2 regions of the Streptomyces sp. NBC_01450 genome follow, and region 1 is predicted to be linked to the other one. Evidence: predicted binding sites of a transcription regulator. Region 1 holds the regulator's gene; the other holds the start of a gene.
The links. The regulator HspR, encoded in region 1, represses chaperone genes until heat shock. The targets are predictions, from matches to a motif close to TTGAGNNNNNNNNNCTCAA.
Positions count from the first base shown of each region.

Region 2: the regulator HspR is predicted to act here: its motif matches at 7,446-7,464, upstream of lon (endopeptidase La).

Region 1 covers NZ_CP109480.1:5,536,578-5,551,908, forward strand. The annotation lists gene OG568_RS24615 (PA14 domain-containing protein) at 1-891, shown strand, start outside; gene OG568_RS24620 (fibronectin type III domain-containing protein) at 899-2,614, shown strand; gene OG568_RS24625 (heat shock protein transcriptional repressor HspR) at 2,679-3,125, opposite strand; gene dnaJ (molecular chaperone DnaJ) at 3,130-4,314, opposite strand; gene grpE (nucleotide exchange factor GrpE) at 4,348-5,010, opposite strand; gene dnaK (molecular chaperone DnaK) at 5,007-6,857, opposite strand; gene OG568_RS24645 (MraY family glycosyltransferase) at 6,953-8,020, opposite strand; gene OG568_RS24650 ((Fe-S)-binding protein) at 8,301-10,583, shown strand; gene OG568_RS24655 (subtype B tannase) at 11,675-13,294, opposite strand; gene OG568_RS61480 (hypothetical protein) at 13,753-13,977, shown strand; gene OG568_RS24660 (FG-GAP repeat domain-containing protein) at 13,978-14,970, shown strand; gene OG568_RS24665 (FG-GAP and VCBS repeat-containing protein) at 15,207-15,331, shown strand, end outside.
Region 2 covers NZ_CP109480.1:4,249,219-4,264,549, forward strand. The annotation lists gene OG568_RS18875 (sensor histidine kinase) at 1-2,581, opposite strand, end outside; gene OG568_RS18880 (hypothetical protein) at 2,995-3,783, shown strand; gene OG568_RS18885 (MarR family winged helix-turn-helix transcriptional regulator) at 3,802-4,233, opposite strand; gene OG568_RS18890 (MarR family winged helix-turn-helix transcriptional regulator) at 4,264-4,782, opposite strand; gene lon (endopeptidase La) at 5,006-7,423, opposite strand; gene OG568_RS18900 (sulfatase family protein) at 7,812-9,326, shown strand; gene OG568_RS18905 (rhomboid-like protein) at 9,338-10,264, opposite strand; gene OG568_RS18910 (spermidine synthase) at 10,551-11,228, shown strand; gene OG568_RS18915 (response regulator transcription factor) at 11,342-12,079, shown strand; gene OG568_RS18920 (HAMP domain-containing sensor histidine kinase) at 12,127-13,269, shown strand; gene OG568_RS18925 (multifunctional oxoglutarate decarboxylase/oxoglutarate dehydrogenase thiamine pyrophosphate-binding subunit/dihydrolipoyllysine-residue succinyltransferase subunit) at 13,552-15,331, shown strand, end outside.

The DNA.
Region 1 (15,331 bases):
CCCGCGGGCGGCGACACCGCCGACTACGAGGTGTACCGCTCGGAGACCTCCCCGGTGAACATCTCGAGCGCCTACCCCGTCGACTGCCGCAGCCGTAAGACCCGCACCGACGCGGCCGGCAACACGATCCGCAGCTGCACCGACTACGACGGCGACCAGGGCCGCACGTACCACTACGTGATGATCCGGAAGAACACCGCGGGTCTGTGGTCCAGCGGTTCCGCGGAGCTGACCGTCACCCGGCCCGGCGACGAGATCCCGCCGCCGAAGGTGACCGGCCTGACCGCCGAGCCGCTGGAGTACGGCGTCAAGCTCGACTGGGACGACAGCACGGCGACCGACCTGGACCACTACGAGGTCTACGAGTACCGGTCGTGCTGCACGCCGGACTTCCTGGGCGAGGTGCCGGCCGGCACCTCGGAGTTCGTCGTCGGTCCGGCGCCGGCGGACGGCGAGGAGAAGACCTACGTCGTCATCCCGGCCGACGTCTACGGCAACTACGCCGAGTGGACGGGAGCGTACTGGGACCGTCCCGTCTCCACCGTGACCGTCACCGAACGCGACCTCAGGCCGACCACCGTCCCCGAGGACACCGCGCCCTGCTCCGTGCTCACCTATACGACCCTCGGCGACGCCGGCGGCATGTACATCGAGTGCGCCGACTCGGTGGCCACGGAGGCCGCCGGCATCAACGTGTACCGCTGGGACCGCGCGACGAGCACCTACGTCCGCGTGACGGACGTCCCCCTGGCGCCCACCGCCACCCACTACACGGACACCACCATGCCCGACGGCACGACCGTCTACTACCTGCTCTCGGTCGTCGCTCCCGACGGCTCGGAGACCTTCAGCAACGTGGACTCCAGCGTGTCCCTGCCGAGCGGAGCCTGACCTCCCGATGAAGACCACCCTGCGGGCGACGGCCGTGGTGCTGGCCACCACGTCCGGTGTCCTCACCACCGTGGCCACCCCCACCGCCTCGGCCGCCACGAGCTGCGTTTCCCCCGTCTACAAGCGGCAGTTCTACGCGAACACCACGTTCTCGGGTACGCCGAAGAAGACCGACTGCGACACGACGGTCAACGAGAACTGGGGCACGAAGATCCCCGCCTCCGGCCTCCCGAAGGACAACTTCGGCGTCCGCTGGACCGTGACCAGGGACTTCGGCTCCGGCGGACCCTTCGCCCTTCCCGTCGCCGCACAGGACGGCCTGCGCGTCTACCTCGACGGCACCCGCAAGATCGACCTCTGGAAGAACGTCTCCTCCACGGTCAAAAAGACCGTCAACGTCACGATTCCTTCCGGCAAACACACCCTGCGCGTCGACTACGCCAACTGGACCGGCGCCGCCAACGTCACCTTCGCCTACACCCCCCGCACCACCGCCACCGTCGACAAGGTCAAGCCCCTCACCCCGACCGGGACTTCCGTCTCGTACGACACCGCGGGCGGCAACACCAGGCTGAGCTGGGCGAAGAACAAGGAGATGGACCTCGCGGGCTACCGCGTCTACCGCCGGCTCAAGGGCAGCACCACCTGGACGAGACTGACCACGACGGCCGCCGTCTCGTACACCGACACACCTCCGGCGACCGGCGACACGTACTACTACGAGGTCCGCGCCTACGACAAGGCGGGCAACGAGTCGACGGGTACCGCCGACCAGGCCGTGACCACCGTCGACCGGACGGCGCTCGCCGCGCCCGCCGGGCTGATCGCCACCTCACTGTCGCGCGGGCTGCAGCTGGACTGGAACGGGGTCACGGGAGCGGTGTCCTACCGCGTCTACCGGGCGACGAGCGAGAACGGCGTGTACGGCGAGGTGGGCCGTACGGACAAGCCGTCGTACCTGGACACCTCGGCCGTCGAGAGCGTCACCTACTACTACCGGGTGACCGTTCTCGACGCGGCCGGCAACGAGTCCGCGCGTTCCACGGCCGCCGCCGGCGAGCGCGAGGACCTCACCCCGCCGCCCGCCGTCACCGGGCTGACGGTCACCCCGACCGAGTACGGCTTCGAGCTGGAGTGGGACAAGAACCCGGCCGCCGACCTCGGGAGGTACACCGTCTACCGGGGTGAACTCTGGGGCGACGAGGGCGACGAGCAGGTGTGCGCCGGAACGCTGACGGAGTACCTGCCGGCCGACACCACCTCGTACTCGTACACCACCCGACCGGACGGCGACCGCGTCTGCTTCTTCGTCGACGCCATCGACACGTCCTGGAACTCCTCGTTCAAGTGGACCCGGACGGCCGAGGCCGTGGTCGCGACCGAGCTCGACACGACGCCGAGCGTGCCGACGCCCGAGGGCTCGCCACTCCGCCTGGAGGCGTCCGGGGCGGAGGGCGACGAGGGCAACCAGCTGATCTGGTCCGGGCTCGGAGCGGGCGAGGAGGAGTCCCCCGAGCCCGCGCAGGGCTTTCGCATCTACCGGTGGAACCCCGCCACCGCCGCGTACGAGAAGATCCACGAGACCTCCGCCGGAGCGTCCGTGTACTTCGACACCGGCGCGAAGCGCGGCACCACGTCCTACTACTGGGTGACCGGTGTGAAGGCCGACGGCACCGAGACCCTGCCCGCCGGCGACTGGACGGTCACCGGACCGGCGCGGTGATCTGAGGAACGCCGAAGGGGGTGGGGAGGTCGACGACCTCCCCACCCCCTTCGGTACGCGGGAGCTAGTCCGACTGCCTCTTCGGCCGCCAGACCACCAGCGCGCTCGTCTGCTGGACCTCCTGGTACGGGACCAGGTCGCGGCGGTACGAGGCGTGCACCGCTGCCTCGCGCTGCTGCATCGCGACAGCGGCGCCGTCCAGGGCCGACTCCAGTTCCGCGACGCGGGACTGGAGGGCGGCGACCTGGTTCTCCAGCTCGATGATGCGCTTGATGCCGGCCAGGTTGATGCCCTCGTCCTGCGACAACTGCTGGACGGTGCGCAGCAGTTCGATGTCGCGGGCCGAGTAGCGCCGGCCGCGCCCGGCCGTGCGGTCGGGGGAGACCAGGCCGAGGCGGTCGTACTGGCGCAGGGTCTGCGGGTGCAGGCCGGAGAGCTGGGCCGCCACCGAGATGACGTAGACCGGGGTCTCCTCGGTCAGTTCATAGGGGTTCCGACGACGGCCGTCCATCTGCTCATGCTCCCTTCGCGGCCTGGAACAGCTCCGCCCGCGGGTCCTCGCCCGCGGTTGCCTCGCGATACGCCTCCAGGGCGTCGCGAGCCTTGCCCGACACGTCCGTGGGGACCGCGACCTCCACGGTGACGAGGAGGTCGCCGCGCGTACCGTCCTTGCGGACGGCACCCTTGCCGCGGGCCCGCATCGTACGGCCGTTGGGCGTGCCCGGGGGCAGTTTCAGGGTGACCGGGGGACCGCCCAGGGTCGGTACCCGCACCTCGCCGCCGAGTGCCGCCTCCGTGAAGGTGACGGGCACGGTGACGGTGAGGTTGTCGCCCTTGCGGCCGAAGACCGGGTGGGCGTCCACGTGGACCGTGACATACAGGTCACCCGCCGGTCCGCCCCGTTCGCCGGGTGCGCCCTTGCCCCGGAGACGGATGCGCTGGCTGTCGCTCACCCCCGCCGGGATGCGGACCTGCATCGTGCGCGAGGACTTGGCGCGGCCGCTGCCGTGGCATATCTCGCAGGGGTTCTCCGCGATCAGGCCGCGGCCCTTGCAGTCCGGGCAGGGGTCCGTGAGCGAGAAGCCGCCGCCGGAGCCGCGCGCGACCTGGCCGGTGCCGACGCACGTCGGGCACACACGCGGTGTGCCGTTCGCGTCGCCGGTGCCCGAACAGGCCTTGCAGGGCGCCTGGGACGTCATCCGCAGCGGGACCGTCGCGCCGTCCACCGCCTCGGTGAAGCTGAGCGTCACCTCGGTGTCGATGTCCTGGCCGCGCCGGGGCTGGGTCCGCGTACCGGTGCCCGCGCCGCCGCGGTTGAACAGGCCCCCGAAGACGTCTCCGATGCCGCCGCCGAAGCCGCCGGCACCGCCCGCTCCACCCTGGGCGCCGCCTCCGAAGAGGTCGCCCAGGTCGAAGTTGAAGTTGCCGCCGCCAGCGCCGGGACCCGGACGGAAGCCGCCGTTGCCGAAGAGGGCGCGTGCCTCGTCGTACTCCTTGCGCTTCTTGGGGTCACCGAGCACGTCGTTCGCCTCGGAGATCTCCTTGAAGCGCTCCTCGGCCTTGACGTTGCCCTTGTTGGCGTCCGGGTGGAACTCGCGGGCGAGCTTCCGGTACGCCTTCTTGATCTCTGCCTCGGTGGCGTCCTTGGGGACGCCGAGGACCTTGTAGAAGTCCTTCTCGATGAAGTCCTTGGTGCTCATCCTCGACGTCCCTCCTTCCTCATCGTGTCAACGTCAGCCCTCGTCCGGGCCACCGCTCTCCTTGTCGTCGGCCGCCTCGGCCTCGTCGGCCTTGACGGTCTGCGCCCCCGGCTGCGGTTCGGCGACCGCCACCCGCGCGGGGCGGATGGTGCGCTCGCCGATGCGATACCCCGGCTGCAGAATCGCCACGCACGTCGTCTCCGTGACGTCCGGCGCGTACGAGTGCATCAGGGCCTCGTGGATCATCGGGTCGAAGGGCTCGCCCTCCTTGCCGAACTGCTGCAGGCCCATCTTCGCCGCGACGGTCTCGAGCGACTCGGCCACCGACTTGAAGCCGCCGACCAGTTCGCCGTGATCCCGCGCGCGGGCGATGTTGTCGAGCACGGGCAGGAGTTCGGTCAGGAGGTTCGCGATGGCGATCTCCTTGACCGCGATCCGGTCGCGCTCGACCCGGCGGCGGTAGTTCTGGTACTCGGCCTGGAGCCGCTGGAGGTCCATCGTGCGCTCACCGAGCGCCGTACGGACCTGGTCCAGCTGTGCGGTCAGGCCGGCCAGCTGTGCTGCTGCTGATGCGTCCCCGGCCGGGGCCGCCGCCTCCTCCGTGGAGGGGGTGGCGGCCTGGGGCTCGGCGTCGTCAGGGGTGGCGCCGGAGGGGACGTCAGGCTTCTCCTCGAAGCCCGGGGTCTCCTCCGTCACGCGGCACCGTCCTTGCGGTCCTCGTCGACGATCTCGGCGTCGACGACGTCGTCATCGGCCTTGGCCTGCTCGGCACCGGGCGCACCCTCGGCGCCACCGGCCGCCTGCGCGGCCTGGGCGTCGGCGTACATGGCCTGGCCGAGCTTCTGCGAGACCGCGGCGACCTTCTCCGTGGCGGTGCGGATCTCGGCGGTGTCCTCGCCCTTGAGCTTCTCCTTCAGCTCGGCGATGGAGGCCTCGACCTCGGTCTTGACGTCACCCGGGACCTTGTCCTCGTTGTCCGCGAGGAACTTCTCGGTCTGGTAGACGAGCTGCTCGCCCTGGTTGCGGGTCTCGGCGGCCTCGCGGCGCTTGTGGTCCTCGTCCGCGTACTGCTCGGCCTCCTGGCGCATCCGGTCGACCTCGTCCTTCGGCAGCGAGGAGCCGCCGGTGACGGTCATCTTCTGCTCCTTGCCCGTGCCCAGGTCCTTCGCGGTCACGTGCATGATGCCGTTGGCGTCGATATCGAAGGCGACCTCGATCTGCGGGACACCGCGCGGGGCCGGCGGCAGACCGGTCAGCTCGAACATCCCGAGCTTCTTGTTGTACGCCGCGATCTCGCGCTCGCCCTGGTAGACCTGGATCTGGACGGACGGCTGGTTGTCCTCGGCGGTGGTGAAGATCTCGGACCGCTTGGTCGGGATCGTCGTGTTCCGCTCGATGAGCTTCGTCATGATGCCGCCCTTGGTCTCGATACCGAGGGACAGCGGGGTGACGTCGAGGAGCAGGACGTCCTTGACCTCGCCCTTGAGGACACCGGCCTGCAGGGCGGCGCCGATGGCGACGACCTCGTCCGGGTTGACGCCCTTGTTGGCGTCCTGGCCGCCGGTCAGCTCCTTGACGAGCTCGGCGACGGCGGGCATGCGGGTGGAGCCACCGACGAGAACGACGTGGTCGATCTCGGAGAGGTTGATGCCCGCGTCCTTGATGACGTTGTGGAACGGCGTCTTGCAGCGCTCCAGAAGGTCGGCGGTGAGCTGCTGGAACTGGGCGCGCGTGAGCTTCTCGTCCAGGTGCAGCGGGCCCTCGGCGGACGCCGTGATGTAGGGCAGGTTGATCGAGGTCTCGGTGGACGAGGACAGCTCGATCTTCGCCTTCTCGGCGGCTTCGCGCAGACGCTGGAGCGCCATCTTGTCCTTGGCGAGGTCCACGCCGTGACCGGAGCGGAACTGCTGCACCAGGTAGTCGACGACGCGCTGGTCCCAGTCGTCACCACCGAGGTGGTTGTCACCGTTGGTGGCCTTCACCTCGACGACGCCGTCACCGATCTCCAGGAGGGACACGTCGAAGGTGCCGCCACCGAGGTCGAAGACGAGGATCGTCTGGTCGTCCTTGTCCAGGCCGTACGCGAGGGCGGCGGCCGTGGGCTCGTTCACGATGCGCAGGACGTTCAGGCCCGCGATCTCGCCGGCCTCCTTCGTCGCCTGGCGCTCGGAGTCGTTGAAGTACGCCGGGACGGTGATGACCGCGTCCGTGACCTTCTCACCCAGGTAGGCCTCGGCGTCGCGCTTCAGCTTCTGCAGGATGAAGGCGCTCATCTGCTGCGGGTTGAAGTTCTTCCCGTCGAGCTCGATCTTCCAGTCCGTGCCCATGTGACGCTTGACGGACCGGATCGTCCGGTCCACGTTCGTGACCGCCTGGCGCTTGGCGACCTCGCCGACGAGCACCTCGCCGTTCTTGGCGAAGGCGACGACGGACGGCGTGGTCCTGGCGCCCTCTGCGTTGGTGATGACGGTGGGCTCGCCGCCTTCAAGAACGCTGACGACGGAGTTAGTCGTGCCCAGGTCGATGCCGACCGCACGTGCCATTTCAATTCCTCCAGCAATGACTTGAGTGGAACGGACTCAAGTGTGCACGACACGCACCGCTGGGTCAACAGACATGAGTCGAAGGGGCTCAAGTCTTATCTCTTGCTTACACGCAGGTGTGCTCGCACACGTGGTCCGACCTGCTGTTTCGCGGTCAACCGACTCCCGTACGCGGCGACATTCCGTCCCCCGTAGGTGGGGATCCGAAGCAGCGCCAGTACGGCGACACCGGCGCCGCCCGCCAACCACAACGCCGCCGTCGCGCTCACCCATCCCATGTCGATCAGCATCCCGACGAGTGCATCCGCGAAGCCGGTGATCCCCACGACGACCGCGGCACCCTGGGGCGTGACACCCAGGCGGCGCAACCGGTGGACGAGATGGTCGGGGGCGCCGCGCAGCAGCGGACGCCCGGCCCGCCGCCGCGACACCAGCACCAGTACGGCGTCGACGGTCGCCACCGCCGTCAGCGCGAACCCGGCACCCGCGCTCGACCCGGCCTCCCGCCCGGTGTGCACCAGCACCGCCGCCGAGGCCAGTACGAACCCGGTGAAGAGCGCGCCGCAGCGCCCCGGGACGATCCGGGCCGGCGGCCAGTTGTGCATCAGGAACCCGGTCAGCGCGGCGGCCAGCACGCTCAGCAGCGCCGCGAGCCCGTCCATGACCTCGGCGGCCGCACATCCGCTCAGCGCGAAGGCGGTCACCACCGCGACCGTCCCCATCACTCCGTCGGCGTGGTCGAGGGAGGTGAAGGCGTGGGTGACGAGGACGATCCAGCCGACGGCCACCACCCCGACCACGGGACCGAGTTCGCCGTACGGCACGGTCAGCGCGGCGGCGCCGGTCACGACGGCCGCCTGCAGCGCGAGCCGCAGGCGAGCCGACCGGGACCACAGGTCGACGGCCAGTCCGAAGGCGCCGACACCGATCCCGGCGACCAGCAGCCGCCCGCTCGCGGGCCCCAGCGGCGCCACGTCCGTCCAGTCCCCGACCCCGGCGACGAACGCCGTCACCGCCACCACCGCGACCCCGCCGAGCAGCGGCACCGCGCGCGCCCGCCGCCGCTCGACCACGCCGAAGCGCAGGGCGAGGAGCCGCAGCAGGGCGGCGAGCACGGCGGCGAGGAGCAGGGCAGAGGTGGCGGCGGCGATTCCGTACAGCACGCCGCCAATTTAGTGTTAAATGTTGCAAATACGCCGCATATAACACGATCGGGTTTACGTGTCGGTCGGTGACCTGGGCGACCGGCGGTCGGTGACTTCCGCGACCGGCGGTCCGTGAGTTCGGCGACTCAGGTGGACCTCAGCGACGCAGATCACCGCACCGCTGGCTACAGTGCGGCGGAAGATATGGGTAGTCTCAGACGGACTGCATAAGTTACCGCTTAGTAATCGGCTGAAGGTCGGCCTTCAGCTCCCCCTCGCAGGCCCGAGGAGCCCCCGAATGCAACTCGCCGCGATCATTGTGTCGCTGGTTCTGATCGTGGTCGGCGTGGCCCTGTTCACCCGCGCCCTCCTGCAGATCTACAACTTCATGCGGCTCGGCCAGGACGTGCCCGCGGGCACCCGCACCGACGAGCCCGTCCAGCGCACCGTCACCGTGGTCAGGGAGTTCCTCGGCCACACCCGGATGAACCGCTGGGGCATCGTCGGTGTCGCGCACTGGTTCGTGGCGGTGGGCTTCTTCTCGCTGCTGCTGACGATCGTCAACGCCGTCGGCCAGCTGTTCGAGGCCGACTGGATCCTGCCGGTCATCGGCGACTGGGCGCCGTACAACGTCTTCGTCGAGTTCATCGGGACGATGACCGTGCTCGGCATCCTGACGCTGATCGTGATCCGCCAGCTGAGCAGACCGGACAGGCCGGGCCGCAAGTCCCGCTTCGCCGGCTCCAACTTCGGCCAGGCGTACTTCGTCGAGGCCGTCATCCTCATCGTCGGCGTCTGCATCTTCATGCTGCACGCGCTGGAGGGCGCCCAGCACCACGTGGACGGCTACGAGTCCTCGTTCTTCATCTCGTACCCAGTGGTGTCGTGGCTGGAGGGCCTGGACGTCTCCACGCTCCAGAACCTCACCTACTTCTTCGCGGGCCTGAAGATCGCGACCTCCTTCATCTGGATGATCACGGTCGCCCTGAAGACCGACATGGGTGTCGCCTGGCACCGCTTCCTCGCCTTCCCGAACATCTGGTTCAAGCGGAACGCGAAGGGCGAGACCGCCCTCGGCGCGCTGCTGCCGATGACGAGCGGCGGCAAGGCCATCGACTTCACCGACCCCGGCGAGGACGACGTCTTCGGTGTCTCCCAGGTCGAGCAGTTCTCCTGGAAGGGCCTGCTGGACTTCTCCACCTGCACCGAGTGCGGCCGCTGCCAGTCGCAGTGCCCCGCCTGGAACACGGGCAAGCCGCTCTCCCCCAAGCTCCTCATCATGTCCCTCCGGGACCACGCCCACGCCAAGGCGCCCTACCTGCTCGCGGGCGGCGGCAAGAACATGGAGGGCGAGGAGAAGGCGTCGGCGGAGCAGCTGGCCGACGTGCCCGCCGCCGCGCTCGCCGAGGCCGAGCGCCCCCTCATCGGCACGTTCGAGGAGAACGGCGTCATCGACCCCGACGTGCTGTGGTCCTGCACCACGTGCGGCGCGTGCGTCGAGCAGTGCCCGGTCGACATCGAGCACATCGACCACATCGTCGACATGCGCCGCTACCAGGTGATGATCGAGAGCGCGTTCCCGTCCGAGGCGGGCACCATGCTCAAGAACCTGGAGAAGAAGGGCAACCCCTGGGGCCTGGCCAAGAAGCAGCGCCTCGAGTGGACGAAGGAAGTCGACTTCGAGATCCCGGTCGTCGGACGCGACATCGAGGACCTGTCCGAGGTCGAGTACCTGTACTGGGTCGGCTGCGCCGGCGCCCTCGAGGACCGCGCCAAGAAGACCACGAAGGCCTTCGCGGAGCTCCTCCACATGGCGGGCGTCAAGTTCGCCATCATGGGCGGCGACGAGAAGTGCACCGGTGACTCCGCCCGCCGCCTCGGCAACGAGCCCCTCTTCCAGGAGCTCGGCATGGAGAACGTCGCCGCGCTGAACATGGCATTCGGTGAGTCCCTCAACGAGGAAGGCGAGGTGGACGAGTCGACGAAGAAGCCGAAGTCGGCGAAGAAGATCGTCGCCACCTGCCCGCACTGCCTCAACACGATCGGCAACGAGTACCCGCAGCTCGGCGGCGACTACGAGGTCATCCACCACACCCAGCTGCTCCAGCACCTCATCGACGAGGGCAAGCTGCTCCCGGTGACCCCGGTGGACGGCCTCATCACCTACCACGACCCCTGCTACCTGGGCCGCCACAACAAGATCTACACGCCCCCGCGCGAGATCATGTCGGCCGTCCCGGGCCTGCGCCAGCAGGAAATGCACCGGCACAAGGAGCGCGGTTTCTGCTGCGGTGCCGGTGGTGCGCGGATGTGGATGGAGGAGCGGATCGGCAAGCGCATCAACAACGAGCGCGTCGACGAAGCTCTTTCCCTCAACCCGGACATCGTGTCCACGGCCTGCCCGTTCTGCCTCGTGATGTTGACCGACTCGGTCAACGGCAAGAAGAACGACGGCCAGGCCAAGGAGTCCGTCCAGGTCGTGGACGTGGCCCAGCTTCTCCTCGACTCCGTCAGGACGCCGGTTGATCCGGCGGGGACGGCGGAGACGGAGAGCGAGCCGGAGCCCGAGCCGGTCAAGTAACCGGCCGATTCCCCCGGACGCCGGTGGAGGCGAGACTCTCGCCCCCACCGGCGTCCGTGTTTCTCACCCCCGCCGCCCCTACCCGCCCCAGACCCCGAGGGCCGTGTCTTCGACTGCGGGGGCCGCTCGCGCAGTTCCCCGCGCCCCTCAAACGTCCGATGCCTGACGTCCGCCCCATGACGGCGAAGACCGCCGCCCCCCTCGCAGCACGTTGTCCGGCTGCCGGCCGGTGGGGGCCGGTCGCGCAGTTCCCCGCGCCCCTAAAGCATCCGACGCCCAAGGCTTGAAGCCGGGGGGCCGATCCCCGGCCTACCCCGCCCGCCCCGGTGCCGGGGTGCAGGGGGTCGAGGGCGCAGCCCTACGAGGGGTCCGGGTACAGAGCCCCGCGAGGGGCCTGGGGCGCAGCCCCGCGAGGGGTGTAGGGACGCAACCCTGCGGGGGGGCGGGGGTGCAGCTCTGCAGGGGGCCGGGGGTGCAGCCCCTGGTGGGGTGCAGGGGCGGAGCCCCGCGAGGGGTCCGAGGGCACAGCCCCACGGGGAGTCCGGGGGGCACAGCCCCTGGAGGGGGGTCCGGGGCGCAGCCCCGCAGGGAGTCCGAAGGCACAGCCTCATGGGGAGTCCGGGGGGCACAGCCCCTGGTGCGGTTGAAGGGGCCGAGCCCCTGGTGGAGGGGCAGGGGCTCCGCCCCGCGAGGGGCCCAAGGACACAGCCCCGCAGGGAGTCAGGGGGGCGCAGCCCCCGGAGAAGGGCAGGGCCGGAGCCCCTCGAAGGGTCCGGGGGCGCAGCCCCACGGGGGGTGCAGCCCCACGGGGGGTGCAGCCCCACGGGGGGTGCAGGGGCGCAGCCCCTCACGGGGGGCCCGGGGGCGGAGCCCCGCAGGGGGCCCGGGGGCGGAGCCCCGCAGGGGGCCCGGGGGCGGAGCCCCCGGTGGGGTTGAAGGGGCGGAGCCCCTGGGGGTGGGACGGGTAGGGGCGGCGGGGGCGCGAAACGCCGTGGGCAGCGCGACGCCGAGCCCGTTCCTGCGCGGGCCCGGCCGTCCCGGGGTGACTGATGACGAGAAGCCGCCCCAGGACACCGCGCCCGGGGGCGCGGCTACTTCGCGGAGCGGCGCCGCGCCGAGTCGCCCGTCACCTTCGCGACCCACTTGAGGAAGTCGCCCGGGTCGACGTTCGAACCGTGACCCTCGTCCCAGTAGTAGAGGTGGTTGACGTCGTCGCCCAGGTTGTCCAGCGCGGCAGCCAGGTTGGCGGAGACCGTCAGCGAGGTGTCGGAGTCCTTGGTGCCGAGGCGGATCCACCAGTGCCTCGACCGGCCGGGGTTCTCCTCCCCGATGTGGTGCATCGGGTTCATCAGGTCGAGCTTCTCTGCGATGTCGCTCGCGACCCGCTTCATGGCGAGGCCGGTGGTGTCGTTCTTCGCCCCATACGCCGTGAAGTGCCGCGCCTCGGTGGTACCGGCGCCGAACTCGTTGTTCTCGCCCGCGGACAGGTCGAAGGCGTCGAAGGCCGGGGTCGTCTTCTTCCGGGCGCCGACGTGGGTCAGGAAGTCGGCCCAGGTGAAGGTCGCCTTGCCGCCGGACCACGTGATGAACGTGTTAGCGGCCAGATAGGTCGCACGGTCGGCGTCCGACAGCGCCGCCAGGTACTTCGTGGCGGACGGCTGGAGGTAGGTCTCCACCATGTAGTCGTCGTAGTTGCGGGCCGTGAGGGGACCGAAGCCGTTCAGGCCCCGCAGTTTCAGCGAGGCCTGGTACTCCGCGAACTGGGCCCGCAGCGCCTTCGACACCGTCTGATCGACGACCTTGCCGGTGCTCGCGGTGACGTTGGTGCCCCAGTTGAACTCGTACGCGCCGTCGGCGTGCTCGAGGTCGGTGATGGGGCACCACGCGCCGGCCGCGAAGATCGCGTCGGACGCGTCGGCGGCGCCGAGCTCCTTGAGGTACTTGTCGTAGAGCGGGCTGTCGCCGGACGCGCCGAGCAGGGAGGACAGGGCGCCGCCCGCACTCGTACCGGTGGAGACGATCCGGTCGGTGTTGCCCGGGATGACGCCCTTGTTGGCGCGGAGGTAGCGGACCGCGGCCTTCAGGTCGACGATGGCGGCCGGGGCGGTGCCGTAGTACGTGCCGGCGGAGTCGGTGAGGGTCCGGCCGCGCGCGCCCGGCTCCACGACGACGTAACCCGCCGCCAGGCCCAGCTTCCCGAGGTTGACCATCCCGCCCTGGGCGTTGACCATCGCGTTGCCGCCGGACTGCACCTCGCCCGTGCCGCCGCTGCTGGAGGCCGAGGGGCTGGGGGAGGCACTGCCGCCCGTGCCGCCCGTAGGCATGCCGCCCGTCATCTCGGCGCCTCCCACGCCGGTGGCGTCCGCCACGGACGACGGCATGTAGCCGCCCACCGAGTTGGCGAGGACGATCGGAGCGTCGGTCGCGTCCACGGCCTTGCCGTCGATCTTGACGGGGACGCTGACGTTCAGGCTCTGGTACTTCTCGTCCACCGGACTGGCGACGTAGGTGATGGCCTTCCAGAAGTGGTAGACCACCGTGTGGTCGGTGCCGTCGGCGTCCGTGATGGTCGTCGTCAGCTCGGTGTAGGCGTCCTTGTCCAAGACCAGGGAACCCGACGCACCCGAGGACTTCGAGCCCGTGCCCGACGCGTTCGCGCTCAAGGCGAAGCCACCGGCTGCGGCGACTCCGACGGTCGCGCCGATACCCATGACGACGGTCCTGCGCTTCACTGCCCTGTGCTTCACGGAAAGCCTTCTCCCTGTTCGCGGCGGCCGTGAGGCGGCCGAAACGGCTGGTCAGGGGCGTGCGGATCATTCTTCGCTCCGGGCGCCACCCCCGTTTGTCCGGTCCTTGCGAACGTAAATCGAGCCGCCAAATATTGTCAACAATTCTGTAAAACTCATCGCTGACACACAGCCCTTTCCGAGGCGGCACCACCTCTCCGACACCACTCCGACACCGGCTGCGACACCGGCTGCGATACCGCTCCCGCCGAATCCGGAGCATCATGGCGAGGTTGTTGTCCGTGGGGCGGATGAGGTGAACGGTGGGCGGGCGGAAAGCCGGTAGAAAAGCCGGCATACGGGCCGGGGCAGCGATCAGCTGCGCACTGCTGCTCGGGGGATGCGCCGGCACCGGGAACACCGGTTCCGCACGCCACGAACCCGTGACCGTCGCCAAGGGCCCCGCTCAACTCCCCGTCCCCCGCGGCAAGGGCAGCAGGTCCGCCGACGACTTCAACGGCGACGGCCTTCGCGACCTGGTCCTCAACGACCTGGTCAAGAGCCCCGACGACGCCCACGGCGACGACGCGGGCATCGGGATCGTCTACGGAACCGGAGCCGGAACGGGAGCCGGAGCCACACGTGGACTCGCTCCCGGCGCACGGTAATTGCTGAACCCGGCGCACCAAGCAGCCCGTACGAAGGGCCGGTCACCCGCCGTCTTCGACGCGGAGGCGAGCTGCGACCTGGACAAGGACCGCTTCACCGATCTCGTCGTGTCGACGGACCCGCCGTACGACGGGCAGGGCCGGCCCCCCGTCCCCCTCCAGATCCTCTTCGGCTCCCCGGCCGGCCTCACCGGCAGGGCGGTCGAGCTGGTCATCCCGGCGGCGGCCCGCGCCGGCAACGACTGGCCCGACCAGCCCGTGTGCGGCGACTTCGACGGCGACGGCGCCGAGGACCTGGTCGTGCACACCTCGGACGGCCGACTCAGCTATCTGCGCGGCCCGTTCACCAGGAAGGGCGCCCCCCGCGCGGCGGGCAGCCCCCTCCCCTCACCCGGCACCGTGCCCACCGGCCCCGCCCTCGACGTGAACCGCGACGGCTACGACGACCTTCTCGTCCGTACGGCGGAAGGCCCCGCCACCTCCGCGCTCGTCCTCGGCGGCCCGGCCGGACCCACCCGCACCGGCACCACCCTGCCGACCGGCATCGACGTCGCCTTCGGCCGCTTCGGCAAGGGCCGCGCCCTCGACGCGGCGGTCGGCGCGATGGACGGAACGTATCTGCGCTACGACCTCCCCACCGCCGTACCCGGCAGCATCAGCACCCCCGGTTCGGTGCTGGACGCCGGGGACTTCGACGGGGACGGCGTGAGCGAACTCGTCTCCAGCGGAGCGGAGTTGCGGATCCTGCGGGGTCGTACGACCGGACTGTCCACGACGGGGATGGTGACCGTGCCGCCACCGGCCCGGGGCACCACCCGGGTCCTGACCGTCGCCGACTTCACGGGGGACGGGCGGGCGGACCTGGTCGTGCGGACGTACGACGGGGAGACGAAGGACACGGTCGCGGTGTACGCGGGCAGCAAGGAGGCGTTGGTGACGGCGAAGCCGACGGTCACGTTCTCCACGTCCGAGTTCCTGCGCATGAACCCCTGAACCACGAGTCACTTCACCACCAGGCACCTCACCACCAGTCACCACCAGCAGCACTCGCCTCAGGCATCACAGAAAATAATCAAACTCACGTACAACCCTCAGCCCCCTTTCAAGGTCTTCTGTTCGCGCCGACCAGCCCCCGAACCCCGGGACAACTCCCGGTGAACGACGGCGGTCCGCACCCCATTGACTGGGAATGCCCGCGAGGCATCCCCGCATGCCCAGGAGACCCCCGCATGCACAAGCAGTACCCGCAGCACCGCACACACACCTTCAGACTCGCCCTCGCGACGGCCACCGCGGTCGCGCTGACGGGCGGTCTGCTCACCTTCTCGGCCGCGACGGCGACGGCCGCGGACTC
Region 2 (15,331 bases), 1.3 Mb from region 1:
CCTCGTCCGACACCCGTTCATGCGAGTCGGGGCCGATGGCGTAGGGGTCGGGAGTGCCGGCGTAGGGGTCGGTGGTGGTGGTGTACGGGTCGGTGGTGGCCTGGGCGGGGAGGGCGACGTCCGGGGCGGGGGCCGTCCCGGACGCGGTGGGCTCGTCCGGCAGGGCCACCGGCTCGTCCGCCGAGACCACCGGTGCCATGAGCTCCATGGTGGTCTCGGAGAGTGTCGGCTCGGGGGCGCGTACCGCCTCCTGTGCGGCGGTGTCCGCCTGTACGGCCTGCTCCGCGGCGGCGATCAGAGGGTCCTCGTCACCGGCGGGAGCGGCGGGAGCGGCGGGGCTCGCCTGGTTCCGTGCCGTGAGGGCCGAACGGCCGCGCAGGACGTTGGAGTTGGCCTCCGCGTCGGCACCCGGGAGGGCGACCGAGGGGGCGGCTCCGGCGACCGGGGCGGCCGTGGGGACCGTGACGGCGGGCGCGGTCGCGAGCAGCGTCCCGGGGAGGACCACCACGGCCGCGGTGCCGCCCTGCTTCTGCTCCCGCAGCTGTACGCGCACACCGTGCCGGTGGGCGAGGCGCGCCACCACGTACAGGCCGAGCCCGAGTCCCTCGCCGCTCTCCTGGTCGTAGGCGTCCTCCGGATCGAACTCGGAGAGACGGGCGTTGAGCTGGGCCATCCGGTCGGCGGCCATGCCGATGCCCTCGTCCTGCACGGAGAGCATCACCTCGCCGCTCTCCAGCAGCCAGCCGGAGACCTCGACGGGCAGGTCGGGCGGCGAGAACGACGAGGCGTTCTCCAGGAGTTCGGCCACCAGGTGCGAGAGGTCGTCCGCGGCGAACCCGGCGAGGTGCGCGTGCGGCGGCAGGACGGCGATACGGACGCGCTCGTACCGCTCGATCTCGCTGACCGCGGCACGTACGACGTCGACGAGCGGGACGGGGCCCGCGTGGTGCTGGACGTGTTCGTGACCGGCGAGGACGAGCAGGTTCTCGCTGTGGCGCCGCATGACGGTGGCGAAGTGGTCCAGCTTGAAGAGCGTGCCGAGGCGGTCCGGGTCCTGCTCGCGCTCCTCCAGGCCCTCGATGACCCCGAGCTGCCGCTCGACCAGACCGAGGGTGCGCAGCGCGAGGTTGACGAAGGTGCCGTGGATGGTGCCGCGCACCTGCTCCAGATGGGCGGCCGCGTCGGCGAGTTCCGCGCGCAGCTTGTCGCGCTCGTCGGCCATCATCTGGCGCTGCCCGATGAGGTGCTTGCGGTCCGACTCGAGGGTGGTGAGCCGCTCGTGGAGCGCGGCGGCGTGCGCGTGCAGCGCGTTGACGGACCGGACCACCTGGGCGAACTCGTCGTTGCGGCCGGTGAACTTCACCGGCTCCTGCGCTCCCGGGTCCGCGGCGAGGCGGGCCGAGCCCCGGCGCAGTACGGACAGCGGGCGGGTGAGCGTACGGGCCATCGCCATCGAGACGCCGACCGCGACCAGCAGCAGGGTGCCGATGAGGGCGATCCGGACCTCCAGCGCGGTGACGTCGTCGTCCCGCAGCCGCTCCAGGTCCTTGGTGCGGTGGTCGTTGAGCGAGGCCTCGGCGCCGCGCATCAGCTCGACGCGGGCGGAGAGCGCCGCGTCCACCTTGTTCGTACTGGAGTCGAGCTCGGAGTCGGAGAGCGTCGGCTGGTCGGTGAGTTTGGTGAGGTACTTGTCCGCGGTCGTGACGTCCGGTCCGGTGACCGTGGAGTCGTAGGAGTCCTTGGCGTCCTTGGGGGCCGTCTCGCGGAAGTCCGCGAGGGCCGCGTCCGAGCGGAGCCGGGCCTGCTGGGCGGCGGCGCTGAGCGCGTCGCGCCGCTTGGTGTCGGCGGGGGACGAGCCGCTGGTGGTGGTCGCCAGGCCGGTGAGCGGGCTGATGACCGTCTGGGTGGTGCGCGGGACGTTGAGGGCCGCGAGGAGCAGTCCGCGGGCGGCGGCGGACTGCTGGACCGCGGAGTCCAGCTCGGCGAGGGCGTGCGAGCCGGAGCCCGCGCGGGGCGGCAGCTGCTCGGCCAGGTCCTCGGCGAGCGCGTGGAGTTCGGTGATGACTTCGGAATACGCCTCATGCGCTTCGAGAGCGGTGCTCTTGCCGGTGAGCGCCGCTCTGCGGGCGGTGCCGATGCCGTCCAGGTCCTTCAGGAGGACGGCGGGCGCGTCCTCGTCCGCCCGCACCTCGTCGACCTGCCGGTCGACCCGGGCGCTGCGCTGCTCGGAGGGCGCCTTGGACTTCGGCCGGCCCGCGGCGATGTACGAGGTGACCTCGTCGCGCTCGTCGGCCAGCGAGTGGGCGAGCGTCAGCGCCTGCTGGGTCCGTCCGGCGAGCGTCACCAGGTTCTGGGAGTCGTTCAGCTGCTCGGAGGCCGCCAGGACCGTGGGGGCTCCGGCGCCGGCGATGGCGGCCGCGACGACCGCCACGGCGACGATCAGCCGATTACGCACATGGGCGGAGCGGCCCTTGCCCGCGGGGGTCTGCCCCGCGGCACCCGGCGTGCGCTCCGCACCCCCGTCGGAGGCCGACCGCCCGGCTCCGGAGGCCGACTGCTTGCCTGCGCGCCGAGACCGCATCTTCTGCACCGGTGCTCGCATTCCTGACTCGTGTACCCAAGGGCCCGGGTGACTTTCCGTCAACTGGGCGTCCACCCTCCCCGAGCTCTCGACTTCGCTCGAGCAGGGGCGTCCGCATCGGCTCCCGACCCTCCCAGTGCCGGTGGGCAGTGGTCCCACATCGTCCGGCCCGCCACCCGAAGGAGTGAACCCCGGACGGGAGTTGGCGGGCAAGTTCCTCTGGCGTGTGCGCCCCCCTTGCGCGGCGGGCCGGTTGGACGTCGGCGGCGCGCTTTGGCAGTATTCGCCGCCACGCCCTGCCGGAGTCGATCATTCCATGCCAAACCTGGCGGCTGAGCTGCTGGTCCGCACCAATCCCGCGACCGTTGCCAGCCTTTCGTGGACCTTGTGAAGGGCTCGTGCAGACTGGCCGAATGCGCACCGAACTCGTCTCCGAGCCGGGTGACCCGGCCCGCCCCAATGAGGACTTCGTATCGGTCGGCCTTCCGGCGTCAGGGCAAGGAGGATCACTGGTCGTCCTCGATGGCGTGACACCCCCGCCGGGCGACGACGGCTGTCTGCATTCCGTCCCCTGGTTCTCCACACGCCTCGGCGGAGCCCTGATCGAACTGTCCGTTTCCCGCCGGGATCTACCCCTGTCGGAGATCCTCTCCCGGTCCATCCGGCGCACTTCCGAGGTTCACTCCGACACCTGTGACCTTTCTCACCCGCGTACGCCCCAGGCGACCGTGGTCCTCGCCCGCTGGTCCGCCGACCTCGTCGAGTACCTGGTCCTCTCGGATTCGGCCCTCTTGCTGGAGTCCCCCGCGGGCGTGGTGACGCCGGTCCTGGACGACCGCCTCGCCCGTGTCCCCCGCGCCTCCCTCGCCTCGGACGCGATCGCCGACGCGACCGTCCGCAACAAGGAGGGTGGCTTCTTCACGGCCGCCGCCGATCCGTCGGTCGCGGCCCGGGCGGTGACGGGGACCGTGCCCCGGGCCGAGGTCCGCGCCCTGGCCGCCCTGACGGACGGCGCGACCCGCTGGGTGGAGAAGTTCGGGGAGGGCGACTGGAGCGGCCTGTTCACCGTCGTCCGCAAGGAGGGCGCCCAGGCCCTCGTGGACCGCGTACGGACGCTGGAGCGGGCCGACGCCGAGGCGCGGACGTGGCTGAGGCGGAGCAAGACGCATGACGACGCGACGGTGGCGTTCCTGGAGTGGTGAGTGGGACGGAATGGAGTGTTACTTCTCCATGACCCGGTTCAGCTGGTGCAGCAGCCGGGCCAACTCCGCGACCTCGCGCGGGTCCCAGCCCGCGAGTTCGCGGACGTACCGCGCCCGGCGCGCCTCCCGCACCGTACGGAAGCGGCGGCGCCCCTCGTCCGTGAGATGGACGTGCCAGGCACGCCCGTCGGCGGGGTCGGGCTCACGGGCGACCAGACCGAGCTCCTCCAGGGCATGGAGCTGACGGGACATCGTGGCCTTGCCGACGCCGATGTAGGCGGCCAGCTCGGTGGCGCGCTGCCCGCCGCACTCGTCGAGGCGGTAGAGCAGCCCGTACGCGGAGGACTCCAGGTCCGGATGAACCTCGCGGGCCATCTCACCGGAATTGGCCCGGGCACGCCGCAGCAGCACGGTCAGTTCCCGCTCCAGCGCGGGGAATTCCTGGTCCACGCCCGCCTCCTCCTGCTTCTCCGTGCCGAGCTACTTCTCCATGCCGAGGTTCAGCCGGTGCAGCAGCCGCGCCAGCTCCGCGACCTCGCGAGGATCCCAGTGGGCGAGCTCGCTCACGTACCGGGCGCGCCGTGCCTCACGCACTTGGCCGACCCGGCCGTGGCCCTCCTCGGTGAGGTGGACGAGCCAGGCGCGGCCGTCGGCGGGGTCCGGCTCGCGCGCGACCAGACCGAGCTCCTCCAGTGCGCGCAGCTGGCGGGACATGGTGGCCTTGCCGACGCCGATGTAGGCGGCGAGCGACGTCGCACGCTGGCGACCGCACTCGTCGAGGCGTACGAGGAGCCCGTACGCGGCGGACTCCAGGTCCGGATGGACCTCGCGGGCCATCTCGCCCTGGTTGGCACGGGCACGGCGCAGGAACACGGTCAACTCGCGCTCCAGGGAGAGGAACTCCGGGTCCGCGCCGCCGTGCGCGGCGGGCCGGTCCACACCCGTGCCCGACCCGTCGGATCCGGCCGGACGCCGGCCTCCGTTCCCGTCCTCGCGCACGTCTGCCCCTCACCCGGTTTCCCGACTCCGAAAGTTTTTGCCGAAGGCGGCCATGGCCCCAGCTCCGTAAGTATTTCTCAGGCGTAGACCAACGGCTGCCCACGGCCCCTCTTTCCCGTGCGATCTCGCCGTGCGTGGCTTCGTGAGACGGAAACGGCTGACGGTACGGCGAAGGCCCGGGCCTCCCTCACGGGACCCGGGCCTTCCCTTCCGGCAGCGTCCGTCACGCCGCTACCGGAACCTCCGGCGTCGCGCCGTTCATCGCCGGCGACAGCGCCAGTTCCAGGACCTGGCGGACGTCCGTGACGGCGTGGACGTCCAGCTTCTCCAGCACCTCGGCCGGGACGTCGTCCAGGTCGGCCTCGTTGCGCTTCGGGATGATGACCGTGGTGACACCCGCCCGGTGCGCGGCGAGCAGCTTCTGCTTCACCCCGCCGATGGGCAGGACACGGCCGGTCAGCGAGACCTCACCCGTCATCGCCACGTCCGTGCGGACCAGGCGGCCGGACAGGAGCGAGGCCAGCGCCGTCGTCATGGTGACGCCCGCGCTCGGACCGTCCTTGGGGACCGCGCCCGCCGGGAAGTGGATGTGCACGCCCCGGTCCTTCAGGTCGCCGACCGGCAGTTCCAGCTCGGCGCCGTGCGAGCGGAGGAAGGAGAGCGCGATCTGCGCCGACTCCTTCATCACGTCACCCAGCTGACCGGTCAGGGTCAGACCGGCCGCGCCCGTCTCCGGGTCGGCCAGCGACGCCTCCACGAAGAGGACGTCACCGCCCGCGCCCGTCACGGCCAGACCGGTGGCGACACCGGGCACCGCGGTGCGGCGCTCGGCCGGGTCCTGGGCGGACTCGGGCACGTGGTGCGGCCGTCCGACGAGTCCGCGCAGATCGGCGTCGGTCACCGTGAAGGGCAGCTTCCGCTCGCCGAGTTCGTGCTGCGCCGCGACCTTGCGGAGCAGTCGTGCGACGGCCCGCTCCAGGTTGCGTACGCCCGCTTCCCGGGTGTACTCCCCGGCGAGCTTGCGCAGCGCGCTCTCGTCGAGCGCGACCTCGTCCTTCTCCAGACCGGCCCGCTCCAGCTGACGCGGCAGCAGGTGGTCACGTGCGATGACGACCTTCTCGTCCTCGGTGTAGCCGTCGAGCCGGACCAGTTCCATACGGTCGAGCAGCGCCTCCGGGATGGCTTCGAGCACGTTGGCCGTCGCCAGGAACACCACGTCGCTGAGGTCGAGTTCGACCTCCAGGTAGTGGTCCCGGAAGGTGTGGTTCTGGGCGGGGTCGAGGACCTCGAGCAGCGCCGCGGCGGGGTCGCCGCGGAAGTCGGAGCCGACCTTGTCGATCTCGTCCAGCAGGACCACCGGGTTCATGGACCCGGCCTCCTTGATGGCGCGGACGATACGACCCGGCAGCGCCCCGACGTACGTACGCCGGTGGCCACGGATCTCGGCCTCGTCCCGTACGCCGCCGAGCGCGACGCGGACGAACTTGCGGCCCATGGCGTGCGCGACGGACTCACCGAGCGAGGTCTTGCCGACACCGGGCGGTCCGACGAGGGCGAGCACTGCGCCGCCGCGCCGCCCGCCGACGACGCCGAGACCGCGCTCGGAACGCCGCTTGCGCACGGCCAGGTACTCGGTGATGCGCTCCTTCACGTCCTCCAGACCGGCGTGCTCGGCGTCCAGGATGCTCTTGGCGCCCTGGATGTCGTACTCGTCCTCGGTCCGCTCGTTCCACGGCAGTTCCAGGACGGTGTCGAGCCAGGTCCGGATCCAGGAGCCCTCGGGCGACTGGTCGCTGGACCGCTCCAGCTTGTCGACCTCCTTGAGCGCGGCCTCGCGGACCTTCTCGGGGAGGTCGGCGGCCTCGACGCGGGCCCGGTAGTCGTCGGACTCCTCACCCTCCTTGGCGTCGCCGTTCAGCTCGCGCAGCTCCTTGCGGACGGCCTCGAGCTGGCGCCGCAGCAGGAACTCGCGCTGCTGCTTGTCGACGCCCTCCTGGACGTCCTTCGCGATGGACTCGGCGACATCCTGCTCGGCGAGGTGCTCACGCAGCTGCTCGGTGGCGAGCTTCAGCCGTGCGATGGGGTCGGCGGTCTCCAGCAGCGCGACCTTCTGCTCGGTGCTCAGGAACGGGGAGTAACCGGAATTGTCGGCGAGGGCGGACACGTCGTCGATGGCCTGTACGCGGTCCACGACCTGCCAGGCGGCGCGCTTGCGCAGCCAGCTGGTGGCGAGGGCCTTGTACTCCTTGACCAGTTCGGTCACATGGCCGGGCAGCGGGTCGGGCACGGTCTCGTCGACCTGGGTGCCCTCGACCCACAGGGCGGCACCAGGACCGGTCGTCCCGGCGCCGATCTTCACGCGCCCACGGCCGCGGATCAGCGCGCCCGGGTCGCCGTCGGCCAGTCGGCCGACCTGCTCGACGGTGCCGAGCACGCCCGTGCTCGGGTACGCCCCGTCGATGCGTGGCACCAGCAGCACCCTCGGTTTGCCGGGCTCCGACCGCGCGGCGGCCTGGGCGGCCTCCACCGCGGCGCGTACATCGGCATCGTTCAGGTCCAGCGGAACCACCATCCCGGGCAGCACGACCTCGTCGTCGAGCGGCAACACGGGCAGGGTGAGCGGTGTGGACGTCGAAGCCATTATCTCTCCCTAGGCAGTCAAGTTGAGCTATGCCGACTCAATGCATGTGAGCCCTGGATTGTTCCCCGAGGCCTGTTCGCTCTGAGCGATCGCTCTCCACGGAGAGATCCGTGCAGGTCAGCGGGGTTTGCGTCACGCTTCCCTCTTGGTCGGCGCCACTGCGCCGTAGACCCGCGGCGAACACCTGTGGTGTGGTCAACGCCGTCGGCCCGCCGTCCCTTCCCGTGCGAGCGCGCCCGGTCGACGTGGTCGACGCCTTCGCGAGAGTGCAAAAGCACCGCCACACCACCGCAACCGCATTCACAGCCGGCTCCTTCACACTGCAGGCCCATTCACAGGCTGCTCATTCACAGGCTGTGGATCCACACACGGGGAAGCGGGGCACGACGTGGGCGAGGGGCAGGAACAGGGACGCGGGTCGACTCGGCGCCGGGTGGTCGTGGGCGCCGGGGCGGCGGCCGTGGCGGCGCTCGGGGCCGCGGCGGTGCGGGCGGCGACGGACGAGGACGGGTCCGCGAAGGCGGCCACGCGGCGGGCACCGGCGGCACCGGCCGTCGGGCGGGCCCCCGCCGCCACCGCGACCGCCGCCCCCGGCGGCAATCGTTCCGGACGGCCCAACATCCTGGTCGTCGTCACCGACGACCAGCCCAAGGAGACGGAGTGGGCGACGCCCGAGACCGTCGACTGGCTCGGCGGCCACGGTGTGACCTTCGAGCGGGCGCACGCCAACACTCCCCTGTGCGCCCCGTCCCGCGCCTCGATCATGTCGGGCCGGTACGCCCACCACCACGGCGTCCTCGACACCCGGCATCCCTACCGCCTCGACCAGCACACCACCGTGCAGCGCCGGTTCCATGACGCCGGCTACCGGACGGGGCTGTTCGGCAAGTACCTCAACTACTGGCACACCGGTGACAACCCGCCGCACTTCGACGAGTGGCTGCTTCAGGAACCGGTCAGCTACTACAACGGCCACTACAACGACCAGGGGACCGTCCGGAACATCCCTGGCTACAACACCACCGTCATCAAGAACCACGCCCTCGACTTCATGGAACGGTCCCGGACCGACGACCGGCCGTGGTTCGCGTACGTCGCCACCCGGGCCGCGCACGAACTGAACATCCCGGAGAAGAAGTACGCGCACACCCAGGTCCCGGAGTGGAACGGACGGCCGTCGGTCTTCGAGAGCGACAAGTCCGACAAGCCGCCGTTCCTGCACGGTTCCTCGGCCCACCACACGCTCGCCGAGGGACAGGCGCTGCGCACCCGGCAGCTGCGCACGCTGCTCTCCGTGGACGACGCGATGCGGGACTTCCGCGACAAGCTGCGCTCACTCGGGCAGCTCGACAACACCCTGGTGCTGTACACGAGCGACCACGGCCTGCTCTGGGCGGACCACGGCTGGCTGCGCAAGTCGGTGCCGTACCGGCCGAGCCTGGAGGTGCCGTTCTACCTGTCGTGGCCGGGCGGCGGACTCGGCACGGCCAGGACCGACGACCGGCTCACCGCGCACGTCGACATCGCGCCCACCCTTCTCGACGCGGCCGGCATCGCCCCGGACACCCCGCACGACGACCACTCGCTGCTCGGCACCGGGGACCGCGACCATGTGCTCGCCGAGTGGTGGTGGAACCGTCAGGACAAGCAGCCGATCCACAGCTGGGCGACATACATCGGCAGGACCGAGCAGTACACGGAGTACTACGACCTCCGCCTCGACCGGCAGGGCCGGCTGCCCGGCGGGGTGAACGGCGGCGAGGTCCTCTTCCGCGAGTACTACGACCTGCGCGCCGACCCGTACCAGCTCACCAACAAGCTCCACGGGGCGAGTGCGGAACAGGAGCGCCGCCTCGGCGTCCCGGAGCTGGCCCGGCGACTGACGGCGGCCCGCGCGACCTGACCCGACGGGTACTAGGCGGCGACCTTGTCAGGCGTCTGAGCCGTGGGTACGGCGGCGGGGGCGATGGGGCCGGTGGCCGCCGCCGTACGGGCGCGGCGCCAGCCGCGGACCAGCGGCCAGGTCGACACCCCGATCGCCAGGGACATCAGGTGCCCCCAGTCCGTCATCGGGTCGGCGAATTCGATCAGGCCCCCGACGACCGTCGAGCCGAAGGCGCCCAGCAGCGGCCAGCGCAGCCAGGGCCTCAGCAGCCCGGCGAGCGCGCCGACGCTCGTGGCGACGCCGAAGCTGATGCCGTAGTCGAGGCGGTGCAGGGAGCTGTCGGGAAGGCCTCCCGCCAGCACGGAAAGACCGACGGGCACCTCGGTGGCCAGCGTGGCCACGACGTGCCCGAGCAGGAAGACACCGGCGGCCCGCAGCCCGCCTATCCGCCGCTCCAGCGCGGTCAGCACCACCACGAATCCGATGGCGTACGGCGAGATGATCCCACCCGCCATCCACAGCGCGCTGGCCAGCAGCACCAGCACCGGCTCGCGTACGAGGTGCGCGACGTCGGTGCTGGAACCCTGGTGCAGGGCGTGGACGAGGGCGGGGTCCGCGTAGTCGGTGACCATCGCGGTGACGGTGAGCACGGCCGCGTAGCCGAAGGTGAACGGCGTTCCGGTGGGGGTGGGCAGCAACCGCCAGGGACGGAGCACCCGAAGCCGGGCGAGAGCACGGGAAACCGGTGGAGCGGGAGGAGTGAGAGGGGCGACCACGGGGGGTGCCGTCGCCGGGCGGGCGGCGGGCGGCGCGGCCGTCGCGCCGCGCTGTCGCGGCACTCCGTCCAGTAGAAGCGTGCCCGTCTGTGGGTCCTTGAGCGCGGTATCGGCCGAGGAGGCCGCCGGGTCCGTGGTCGTCGCCACTGCCGTCGCCGTCGCGGTGGTGCTCCGGTCCAAGGTGAGGGGCTCCTTCCGTCCCGCCCCACCCTTGGGGGCTCGCGGCGCCGCTGTCTATGACGGACGCCACGCGAGAGGCGATTCACAGCAACCCGACAAGCGCGTACGGCGTCCGCGGTCGCCGTGTCCGCACACGAGTCCGAGCCGGCCCGTACGGGCGTCCGACGGCAACCCCGTGAAGGCGGACCTCGGCCGCCCGAACCCGTACGTGCGGGCGTGGGCCGAACTTCAGCCCCCGAGGGTTAATTCGGCTGCCCATCCTGGTGAAAGTGCCAGGATGGACGCCATGACTGCCTCGTACGACATCCCTGTGGTCATCGATCGCCGGGAAGGCCCTTACGGCGAGGTCGTGTTGCGGCGACATGGCGCGCTGCTGCAGATCATCGCCAACGGGTGCTTCCTGATGGACACCTCCGACGGTCGCTCGGAGCGGCTGCTCGTCGACGCCGCGCTGGACGCCCTGGACGGGCGGGCGGAGCCACGTGTGCTGATCGGGGGGCTCGGTGTCGGGTTCTCACTGGCGCACGCCGCCGCGAACCCGCGCTGGGGTCACATCACCGTCGTCGAACGCGAAGGGGCCATCATCGACTGGCACCGCGACGGACCGCTGTCACAACTCTCCGCGGCGGCGCTCGCCGACCCCAGGACCGAGGTCGTGAAAGCCGACCTGCTCACTCACGTCAATGAGATTTCCGCCACGTACGACGCACTGTGCCTCGACATCGACAACGGGCCCGACTGGACCGTCACCGAGGACAACAACGGGCTGTACGGACCGGCCGGACTGACAAGCTGCGCAAGGGCGTTGAAGCCGGGCGGGGTACTGGCCGTGTGGTCGGCGCAGCCCTCTCCGGAATTTGAAGGAACGCTGCGGAATGCCGGATTCCGACAGGTGCGTACCGAAGAGATCCCCGTTGCCCGGGGCGTTCCGGACGTCGTCCATCTCGCGGTCGGGCCTGGATAGCCGAGCGAAGGTGACTGCCCGTACCCTGCTTCCCTGGCGCAGATCATTCAAGCGTCAAGCGCAGTCATGGGATCACCCCACGGATTCCGGAAAGCACACTTCAGGGGCGGGCGATGGAGCAGACACACACCTCGCACAACGGCACGGCGGCCACGCCAGGCGCTCAGCGCCGGGTGCTGGTGGTCGAGGACGACCCGACGATCGTCGACGCCATCGCGGCCCGCCTGCGAGCCGAGGGATTCCTCGTGCAAACCGCGGGCGACGGACCGGCCGCCGTCGACACAGCACAGGCCTGGCAGCCCGACCTGCTGATCCTCGACATCATGCTGCCCGGCTTCGACGGCCTGGAGGTCTGCCGACGTGTGCAGGCCCAGCGCCCGGTGCCGGTGCTGATGCTCACCGCGCGCGACGACGAGACCGACATGCTGGTCGGGCTCGGCGTCGGCGCCGACGACTACATGACCAAGCCGTTCTCGATGCGCGAGCTCGCCGCACGCGTGCACGTCCTGCTGCGCCGGGTCGAGCGGGCCGTGGTGGCCGCCTCGACGCCGCGCACCGGGATCCTGCGCCTCGGCGAGCTCGAGATCGACCACGCGCAGCGCCGGGTACGGGTGCGCTCGGAGGACGTGCACCTCACGCCCACCGAATTCGACCTCCTGGTGTGTCTCGCCAACACTCCGCGCGCGGTACTCTCCCGCGAGCAGTTGCTGGCCGAGGTCTGGGACTGGGCGGACGCCTCGGGCACGCGGACCGTGGACAGCCACATCAAGGCGCTGCGCCGGAAGATCGGCGCCGAGCGGATCCGTACCGTCCACGGCGTGGGCTACGCGCTGGAGACCCCGACTCCCTGAGCCGGCTCTCCGCGGGGACCAGGGACCTCATGTAGGGGGCTGATGTCATGAGCGGGCTCGGTGAAGCGGGCAGGACCACAGGTGTCGTGAGCGGTACCGGCGAGCCGGGCCGCGGCGAGGGGTTCTGGGGCTCCGTACGCCCCTTCTCGATCAAGACCAAGCTGGGCGCGCTGGTCGTCATCTCCGTGCTCATCACCACGGGTCTGTCGATGATCGCGGTGCACACCAAGACGGAGCTGCGCTTCATCACGGTCTTCTCGATGATCGCCACACTGCTGATAACGCAGTTCGTGGCCCATTCGCTCACCGCGCCGCTGGACGAGATGAACACGGTCGCCCGGTCCATCTCGCACGGCGACTACACCCGCCGGGTGCGCGACGACCGGCGGGACGAGCTGGGCGACCTGGCCCAGACGATCAACCTCATGGCCGACGAGCTGGAGGCCCAGGACCGCCAGCGCAAGGAACTCGTGGCGAATGTCTCGCACGAGCTGCGCACCCCCATCGCGGGCCTGCGCGCGGTCCTGGAGAACGTGGTGGACGGCGTCTCCGCCGCCGACCCCGAGACGATGCGCACGGCTCTGCAGCAGACGGAGCGGCTGGGCCGGCTGGTCGAGACGCTGTTGGACCTCTCCCGGCTGGACAACGGCGTCGTACCCCTGCGCAAGCGCCGTTTCGAGGTGTGGCCGTACCTGTCCGGCGTGCTCAAGGAGGCCAACATGGTCGCCTCGGCACGCGCGGGCATCGCCTCGGGCTCCGGCAGCCACACCCGTACCGACGTCCATCTGCACCTCGACGTGTCCCCGCCGGAGCTGACCGCGCACGCGGACCCGGAGCGGATCCACCAGGTCGTGGCGAATCTCATCGACAACGCCGTCAAGCACAGCCCGCCGCACGGCCGGGTGACGGTCAAGGCACGACGCGGCGACTGCCCGGAGTCACTGGCCCTGGAGATCCTGGACGAGGGTCCCGGAATTCCGCAGTCGGAGTGGCACCGGGTCTTCGAGCGCTTCAACCGCGGCGGGGTTCCTTCGCCGCACGGCCCGGGCAGCGACGGCGGTACGGGCCTCGGGCTCGCCATCGCCCGCTGGGCGGTCGATCTGCACGGCGGGCGGATCGGCGTGGCCGAATCCCAGCGGGGCTGCCGGATCCAGGTCACCCTTCCAGGGCTTCCTTCTCTGCCAAGTTGACGTAAAGTTCGAACCGGAGCCACAAGATCCACCGTCGTCCCGTGCTCGTGGACACGTGTGATCAGGCAGAGGGCCGCGTGAGTCGTACCGCGACCCAGGATCGACGTACCCCTTCCGGGCCGAAACCCCGCTTGTTTCCCGCCATTTCCGTCCCCGAAACACGCTTTCCGATGTGACTTACACGACGTTGGACCGGTCCGGCCTGACCTTCTCGGCCATAGGGGCGTAGCCTTAATTCCCGCTGTCCATCACCTTGTGAAGCGGAAGAGGGCGGTTGCCGCCGTGTCGCCACAGTCCCCCAGTAACTCGAGCATCTCGACCGATGACCAAGCCGCCGGGAAGAATCCCGCGGCCGCGTTCGGTGCGAACGAATGGCTCGTCGACGAGATCTATCAGCAGTACCTCCAGGACCCGAATTCGGTAGACCGAGCCTGGTGGGACTTCTTCGCCGATTACAAGCCGGGGGCGCCAGCCGCCTCGGCTCCGGCGGGTACTGCGGCCGCGGGGGCCGCAGGGACCACCACGGCGGTTCCCGCCACGCCTGCCGCTCCGGCAGCCCCTGCCGCGCCCGCGGCGCCCGCCGCCCCGGTCCAGGCCGCTCCCGCGGCTCCTGTGCCCGCTCCGGCCGCGCCGAAGCCCGCTGCCGTCGCCCCGGCCCCCGCGAAGGCCGCCCCGGCCGCCGCCAAGCCCAAGGCCGAGCCCGCGACCGAGGCCCCCGAGGGTCCCGAGTACGTGACGCTGCGTGGCCCCGCCGGTGCCGTCGCGAAGAACATGAACGCCTCCCTCGAGCTGCCCACGGCCACCTCCGTGCGCGCGGTCCCGGTGAAGCTGCTCTTCGACAACCGCATCGTCATCAACAACCACCTGAAGCGCGCCCGGGGCGGGAAGATCTCCTTCACCCACCTCATCGGCTACGCGATGGTGCAGGCCATCAAGGCCATGCCGTCGATGAACTGGCACTACGCGGAGAAGGACGGGAAGCCCACCCTCGTCAAGCCGCCGCACGTCAACTTCGGCCTCGCCATCGACCTGGTGAAGCCCAACGGTGACCGCCAGCTCGTCGTCGCCGGCATCAAGAAGGCCGAGACGCTGAACTTCTTCGAGTTCTGGCAGGCCTACGAGGACATCGTCCGCCGCGCCCGTGACGGCAAGCTGACGATGGACGACTTCACCGGTGTCACGGTCTCCCTGACCAACCCCGGCGGCCTCGGCACCGTCCACTCCGTCCCGCGTCTGATGCCCGGACAGTCGGTCATCATGGGCGTCGGCTCCATGGACTACCCGGCGGAGTTCCAGGGCACCTCCCAGGACACCCTGAACAAGCTCGGCATCTCGAAGGTCATGACGCTCACGTCGACCTACGACCACCGGGTGATCCAGGGCGCCGCCTCGGGCGAGTTCCTCCGGATCGTCGCGAACCTGCTGCTCGGCGAGAACGGCTTCTTCGACGAGATCTTCGAGGCGCTGCGCATCCCCTACGAGCCGGTCCGCTGGCTCAAGGACATCGACGCCAGCCACGACGACGACGTCACGAAGGCCGCCCGCGTCTTCGAGCTGATCCACTCCTACCGGGTCCGCGGCCACGTCATGGCCGACACCGACCCGCTGGAGTACCGCCAGCGCAAGCACCCCGACCTCGACATCACCGAGCACGGGCTCACCCTGTGGGACCTGGAGCGCGAGTTCGCGGTCGGCGGTTTCGCCGGCAAGTCCCTGATGAAGCTGCGCGACATCCTCGGCGTGCTGCGCGACTCCTACTGCCGCACCACCGGCGTGGAGTTCATGCACATCCAGGACCCGAAGCAGCGCAAGTGGATCCAGGACCGCATCGAGCGCCCGCACACCAAGCCGGAGCGCGAGGAGCAGCTGCGCATCCTGCGTCGGCTGAACGCGGCGGAGGCCTTCGAGACCTTCCTGCAGACGAAGTACGTCGGCCAGAAGCGCTTCTCCCTGGAGGGTGGCGAGTCCGTCATCCCGCTGCTCGACGCGGTGATCGACTCGGCCGCCGAGTCCCGCCTCGACGAGGTCGTCATCGGCATGGCCCACCGCGGCCGCCTGAACG